2 regions of the Microbacterium sp. NPDC060132 genome follow, and region 2 is predicted to be linked to the other one. Evidence: predicted binding sites of a transcription regulator. Region 2 holds the regulator's gene; the other holds the start of a gene.
What was found. The regulator LexA, encoded in region 2, represses DNA repair genes until DNA is damaged. The targets are predictions, from matches to a motif close to TCGAACANNTGTTCGA.
Positions count from the first base shown of each region.

Region 1: a site for LexA is predicted at 1,801-1,816, ahead of recA (recombinase RecA). Genes of this name have one in related genera too.

Region 1 is NZ_JBHWXU010000001.1:2,707,337-2,710,738, reverse strand. Features, by position in the region: gene ACFWCH_RS13060 (regulatory protein RecX) at 1-443, opposite strand, end outside; gene recA (recombinase RecA) at 557-1,603, opposite strand; gene ACFWCH_RS13050 (DUF3046 domain-containing protein) at 1,875-2,099, opposite strand; gene ACFWCH_RS13045 (helix-turn-helix domain-containing protein) at 2,118-2,426, opposite strand; gene ACFWCH_RS13040 (CinA family protein) at 2,547-3,056, opposite strand; gene pgsA (CDP-diacylglycerol--glycerol-3-phosphate 3-phosphatidyltransferase) at 3,053-3,402, opposite strand, start outside.
Region 2 is NZ_JBHWXU010000002.1:198,934-202,335, reverse strand. Features, by position in the region: gene ACFWCH_RS17465 (histidinol-phosphate transaminase) at 1-330, opposite strand, end outside; gene ACFWCH_RS17460 (LysM peptidoglycan-binding domain-containing protein) at 365-733, opposite strand; gene lexA (transcriptional repressor LexA) at 1,022-1,714, shown strand; gene metE (5-methyltetrahydropteroyltriglutamate--homocysteine S-methyltransferase) at 1,770-3,402, opposite strand, start outside.

The sequences.
Region 1 (3,402 bases), on a different contig from region 2:
CCCTTTCGTTCGGCGCCCGAGGTCACGAGCATCTCGGCGAGCACCGCGTCGTCGAGGTAACCGCGACGGCAGAAATCCTCGATCAGGTCGTCGACGTCGTTCGCCTCCACCCCGTGGCCTCTCAAGACCAGGCGCGCTTCGGAGACGGACAACGAGCGGGTGCGAAGCTTGCGGAGCAGAGATTCTTCGGCCGCGACACGGACCTCCTCCGTGGTGGGACCGTCCTCGTCTCCCCGCTCGGCATCCGCCCCGCCGAGCGTCCCCTCGTCGATCGCGCGCAGCCGAGGGACCGGGGTGCCCGCTGTCGATCGCCCGCGTCGACCGCGTGCGGGATGCCGTTCGCTCGGCGTGCCCGCGTCGGGTTCCTGCGGGAAGTCGGACGGCGCCTGATGCCAGGTCGAGCGCCACGACGCGGCGCCGTCAGTCGATGCCGGCGCGTCCACCCCCGAATGATCGGGCGGGGTAGGCCGTCGTGAGGGCTGCCGAGACGGCGCCCCTCCGAAGAGAGGGATGATGGGGGCGATCCGTTCCGGATCGCCCCCACGCTGCTCGTTCATCAGGCCGGGCGACGCTCAGCGAGCTCGTCCGCAGACGCGGGCGCGGGCTGCGCACCGATGCCGAGCTTCTGCTTGATCTGCGTCTCGATGGCGAGGGCGATGTCGGGGTTGTTGAGAAGGAACGTGCGCGCGTTCTCCTTGCCCTGCCCCAGCTGGTCGCCGTCGTAGGTGTACCACGAGCCAGACTTCTTGACGATCCCGTGCTCCACGCCGAAATCGATCAGGCTGCCCTCGCGAGAGATCCCCACGCCGTAGAGGATGTCAAACTCCGCCTGCTTGAACGGCGGGGCCATCTTGTTCTTGACGATCTTGACCCGCGTACGGTTGCCGACGGCGTCGGTTCCGTCTTTGAGGGTCTCGATCCGTCGGATGTCCATGCGCACGGAGGCGTAGAACTTGAGCGCCTTTCCACCGGCGGTGGTCTCGGGCGATCCGAAGAAGACGCCGATCTTCTCGCGCAGCTGGTTGATGAAGATCATCGTGGTGTTGGTCTGGTTGAGCCCACCCGTCAGCTTGCGCAGCGCCTGCGACATGAGCCGGGCCTGCAAACCCACGTGGGAGTCGCCCATCTCACCCTCGATCTCGGCTCGCGGCACGAGGGCCGCGACCGAGTCGACGACGATGAGATCGATGGCACCGGACCGCACGAGCATGTCGGCGATCTCCAGCGCCTGCTCACCGGTGTCCGGCTGCGACACCAGCAGGGAATCGATGTCGACGCCCAGCTTCGCGGCGTAGTCGGGGTCGAGCGCGTGCTCCGCGTCGATGAACGCCGCGATACCACCCGCGCGCTGCGCATTGGCGATGGCGTGCAGGGTGAGTGTGGTCTTACCCGAGGACTCCGGGCCGTAGATCTCCACGATGCGGCCACGCGGCAGGCCTCCGACCCCGAGGGCGACGTCGAGGGCGATGGAGCCGGTGGGGATGACTGCCACGGGGGCGCGCTCATCGCTGCCCAGCCGCATGACCGAGCCCTTTCCGAACTGACGGTCGATCTGCGCGAGGGCGGTCTCGAGGGACTTCTCGCGGTCGGCGGGTGATGGCATGGTGTGCTCCTTCTGCGCGTGTGATGCCGCCTGTAGGCTGTCGCGGCTCTTCCGGCTGGAAGGAACTCTCCGACAAGGCGTGTGGCTTCTTCAGCCTGGTCCTCACGCTAGGACGAGCCACCGACATTGCATCGGCCCACCCGAGGTCTGTGATGATCCAGGCATCGAAACCACTTGTGCAGAAGACTACGCCCGGTTCGAACAGATTTTCGACAACAGCGCAACGCGGCGTGTCGGAGTTCCGCACAGCCCGGAGAACGAGAGCAGCAACTCAGCGGCTCCGCGGCTCCAGCCGTCCGACGCCGTGCCGCCGAGACAGCGGAACATCCATCTCCTCGCACAGGGCGAGCCAGATCTCCCGGGGCGGCACGCCGTCCGCCAGCGCTTCGCTCGCGGTACGGCCGTTGACCGCCGTCAGACTGAGGTCGTTCACCAGTGACGGCCCTCGCGCCTGGAACTCCGCGTCGACGGCGCGAAGGAATTCGCTACGTCGCATCGTCACCCGGCCGAGTGGTCAGTGCAGCGAGAGCTCGGGCTCGACCGAGGCGACCAGCTCGTCGGGAACGACGTCGGGGAAGACCTGGATGCCCTCGAGGACGGAGATGCGATCCCCGACCTCGCGCATGATGGTGGAGATGGGAACGTCGAGGGCCTCCGCGACCGAGGCGAGGATCTCGCTCGACGCCTCCTTCTGTCCGCGTTCGACCTCGCTGAGGTAGCCGAGCGCGACGGACGCCTTGCTTGCGACCTGCCGGAGGGTGCGCCCCTTCTGCAGGCGGAAGTCCCTCAGCACATCGCCGATTTCCTGTCGTACAAGAATCATCGGAACCTCCTCCCCATGTGTTCGATCGAGGTTCCCCTCGAAGAGACAGCCAGTCTAGCCCTCCTGGCCTGCACAGAATCTACCCTTGCACTCTGTGGTTTGAATGTGAGCACATCGGTATCAACCTTCGGCTGTCGGCTCGTATTCCCCGACCGCCTCAGCCAGCATTCGCACCAGCATCGCCACCGACTGCGCGCGCACCGCCGCTCGGTCGCCGTCGAAGACGAACGCCTCCGTGCGAGTGCCCTCCGGAGTGACGACGCCCAGATGGACGGTCCCGACCGGCTGACCGTCCGGCGACTGCGGCCCGGCGATCCCGGTGGTGGAGATACCGACGTCCGCCGACCGTCCGTCGACGGCGACGGCGTGGCGAACCCCCTCGGCCATCTGCCGCGCCACCTCGGGATGGACGGGTCCCTTTGTCGCGAGCAGCTCGGCGTCTACCCCGAGCAGCGAATGCTTGACCGGCGTCGCATACGCGACCACGCCGCCGAGGAGAACGACGGAGGCTCCGGGAACGGCGACCAGCGCCGCGCAGACCGCGCCGCCGGTCAGCGACTCGGCGACCCCGAGCGTCCAGCCGCGCGCGCGCAGGGCGCCCACGACCATCTCAGGGGTGAACGACGTCATGACCGCTGTCGCGAACCGCGTACCTGCGCCACGATGTAGTCGATTCCGCTGACCACCGTGAGGACGAGCACGATCAGCATGAGCAGGAAGGTGATGGTCGTCCACGGACCGAGACCGATCCACACGTGAAGCGGCAACAACGCCCAGCCGAGGGCCACGCCCTGGAACGCGGTCTTGATCTTGCCCATCCAGGCGGCAGCGACGACATGCTCGCTCGCGACCACCAGACGATGGATCGTGATACCCCACTCGCGGACGAGGATCACGATCACGATCCACCAGTTGACCTCGCCCAGAATGGCCAGCCCGATGAAACCGGCCCCCGTGAGGAGCTTGTCGGCGATCG
Region 2 (3,402 bases):
CGGTCCGCCGAACGCCTGCAGGATGTGCTGCAGCACCTCGTTCGAGCCGTTGCCCGCCCAGATCTGCTCGGCCGTGAGCCCGTGACCGAGGTAGTCCGCGAACGCCTCCCGCAGCGTGGTGAACTCCCGGTCGGGATAGCGGTTGACGTCGCGGATCGCCACGGCGATGTCGTCGAGGATGTCGCTGGCGACCTCGTCGGGAACGGGATGCGTGTTCTCGTTGACGTTGAGGGCGATCGGGAGCGGTGCCTGCGGTGCGCCGTACGGAGTGAGTCCGCGCAGATCGTCGCGCAGCGGGAGATCGTTGAGGGAGAGGGTCACCCTATCCATGTTAAGAGGACGAGGCGGCACCGACGGCCATGCGTCACTCCGCGTACTGCGCCGGGATCGCGAGCTCCTGACCGATCTGGATCTCTCCGCCGCGGAGCAGGTTCATGCGGCTGATGTCGCCGATCACGTCGCGCGGGTCGGCCTCGGGAGCGATCGAGCCGGCGATCGACCAGAGGGTGTCACCGGGCATGACCGTGATGGTCTCGACGGCGGCCACGGGCTTGTCGGCACCGGAGGCGATGGCGCTGCCGCCGCTGATCGCCGCGAAGGCGATGCCGACGGCGAGCGGGACGGACGCGACCGCGAGCAGCACACCGCGACCGCGAGCCGTGAGCCGGAGCCGCGTGGCCGGACGGGCCGTGGCGGAGATCGCGGTCGCGGTGCTGAGGCTGATGGTGCTCATGTCTGCTCCTTCACTGTCCCGGCGCCGCGAGGGCCCGGGGAGGTTGGCGTAGCGTTCGCATCCGCGACTCGGCCGGGAGCCGTGAATGCGAAGCTACGTTCCGAAGATATCTTCGAGTTCGAACATCTGTCAAGCTGTCTTCGAAACCCTGTCCACGAATCGTCCGACACGCTCGAACAGATCTTCCAGATCGGCGCGATTCTCGGATACGGTTTCGACAAGGACACCCCACCACGGGCCACCGACATTCGAAGAGCGACGTCGGATCTCACGCACTGAAGGAGCATCATGAGCGAGACCACAGCCCCGGAGTCGGAGGCGCCGCGGACCCGCCGTCGCAAGAGCCTCAGCCCCAAGCAGATGGCGATCCTGGAGGTCATCCAGGCCGCCATCGCCCAGAACGGCTACCCGCCGAGCATGCGCGAGATCGGCGACGCCGTCGGGCTCAAGTCGCTCTCCAGCGTCACGCACCAGCTCGGCCAGCTGGAGCTGAGCGGCTACCTGCGTCGAGACCCGGGCAAGACGCGGGCCATGGAGGTGCTGATCGACCTGCCCGGCACCGGCTCCGGCGCCGAGAACCCGGCCGATGTCACGACTCCCGTCGGCGACGCCGCGCTCGTGCCCCTCGTCGGCCGCATCGCCGCCGGCGTGCCCATCACCGCGGACCAGCAGGTCGAGGAGATCTTCCCGCTCCCCCGGCAGCTCGTCGGCAAGGGCGACCTGTTCATGCTCAAGGTCTCCGGCGAGTCGATGATCGACGCCGCCATCTGCGACGGCGACTGGGTCGTCGTCCGCTCGCAGCACGACGCCGAGAACGGCGAGATCGTCGCGGCGATGCTCGATGGCGAGGCCACCGTCAAGGTGCTCCGTCGCCGCGATGGACACACGTGGCTGCTGCCGCGGAACACCGCCTTCGAGCCCATCCTCGGCGACGAGGCCGTGGTGCTCGGCAAGGTCGTCGCGGTGCTGCGAGCCGTCTGACCCGGACACGAGGAAGGCCCTCCCCGATCGCTCGGAGAGGGCCTTCGTCACGTGATCAGACCGAGGCGCCCACCTCGGCGCGCACGCGGCGCGTGGCCTCGACGATGTTCCGCAGCGACGCGGTGGTCTCCTCGTAGCCGCGGGTCTTGAGGCCGCAGTCCGGGTTGACCCAGAGCTGCCGCGTGGGGATCTCCTCCACGGCGCGACGCAGCAGGGACTCCACCTCCTCCACCGCGGGAACCCGCGGGGAGTGGATGTCGTAGACGCCGGGGCCGATGCCGTGGTCGAACCCGGCCTCGGCGATGTCCGCGACGACCTCCATCCGGCTGCGGGCGGCCTCGATGGACGTGACGTCGGCGTCCAGCGCGCGGATCGCGTCGATCACGACACCGAACTCCGAGTAGCAGAGGTGCGTGTGCACCTGCGTGCCCGGTGCTGCCCCACCGGTCGCCAGACGGAACGACGCCACCGACCAGTCCAGGTAGGACGGCTGATCGGCCTTCTTCAGCGGCAGCAGCTCGCGCAGGGCCGGCTCGTCGACCTGGATCACGGCGATGCCCGCCGCCTCGAGGTCGGCGATCTCCTCGCGCAGCGCCAGGGCGACCTGGTTCGCGGTCTCCCCCAGCGGCTGGTCGTCGCGCACGAACGACCACGCGAGGATCGTCACCGGCCCCGTGAGCATGCCCTTGAGGTGCTTCGCGGTGAGCGACTGCGCGTATCCGGACCAGTCGACCGTGATCGGTGCCGGCCGGGAGACGTCGCCCCACAGGATCGACGGTCGTGTGGCGCGGGAGCCGTACGACTGCACCCACCCGTGCTCCGTGACCGCGAAGCCGTCGAGGTTCTCGGCGAAGTACTGCACCATGTCGTTGCGCTCCGGCTCCCCGTGCACCAGCACGTCGAGCCCGAGATCCTCCTGCAGCGACACGACCGCGGCGATCTCCCGGCGCAGGAAGTCGTCGTAGTCGTCGCGGGGGATCTCACCGCGCGTGAACCGCGCCCGTGCGCGACGGATGTCGGCGGTCTGCGGGAACGACCCGATCGTCGTCAGGGGCAGGACCGGGAGGCCGAGGGCCTCCTGCGCACTCTCCCGCTCCTCGTAGGACACCCGAGAGAAGTCGGCGTCGACCAGCGCCCGCTTGCGCACCGCGCCGTCGCGCACGCCGGGCGCATCCAGCCGGTCGCGCAGGGCCGCCGAGGCCTCGTCGAGCTCGGCGGCGATCGCCTCGGGGCCGTGCGACAGCCCGCGGGCCAGCACGCCGACCTGCTGCACCTTCTGATCGGCGAACGCCAGCCACGACACCAGGCGGGGGTCGAGCGAGGTCTCGTCGGCGACGTCGTGCGGCACGTGCAGCAGCGAGGTCGAGGTGGAGGCCGACACGGCCGCGGCCCCCAGGTCGCGCAGACGCTCGAGCGTGGCGAACGCCGCGGCCAGGTCGCCCCGCCAGATGTTGTGCCCGTCGATCACGCCGCCGACGAGCGTCTTGTCCGCGAGACCCTCCGCCGCGGACGGCACAGCGCCACGGACCAGGTCGACCGCGATCGCCTCGACGGGCGCGGCCGCGAGGACCGGGAACACGGCGTCGAGCGCCGCGTACGGGGCGGCGACGAGGATCGACGGACGGTCCTCCGCTCCCCCGAGCACGGCGAGTGCACGTTCGGCCGCGGTCGCCAGGGCGGCGGTGTCG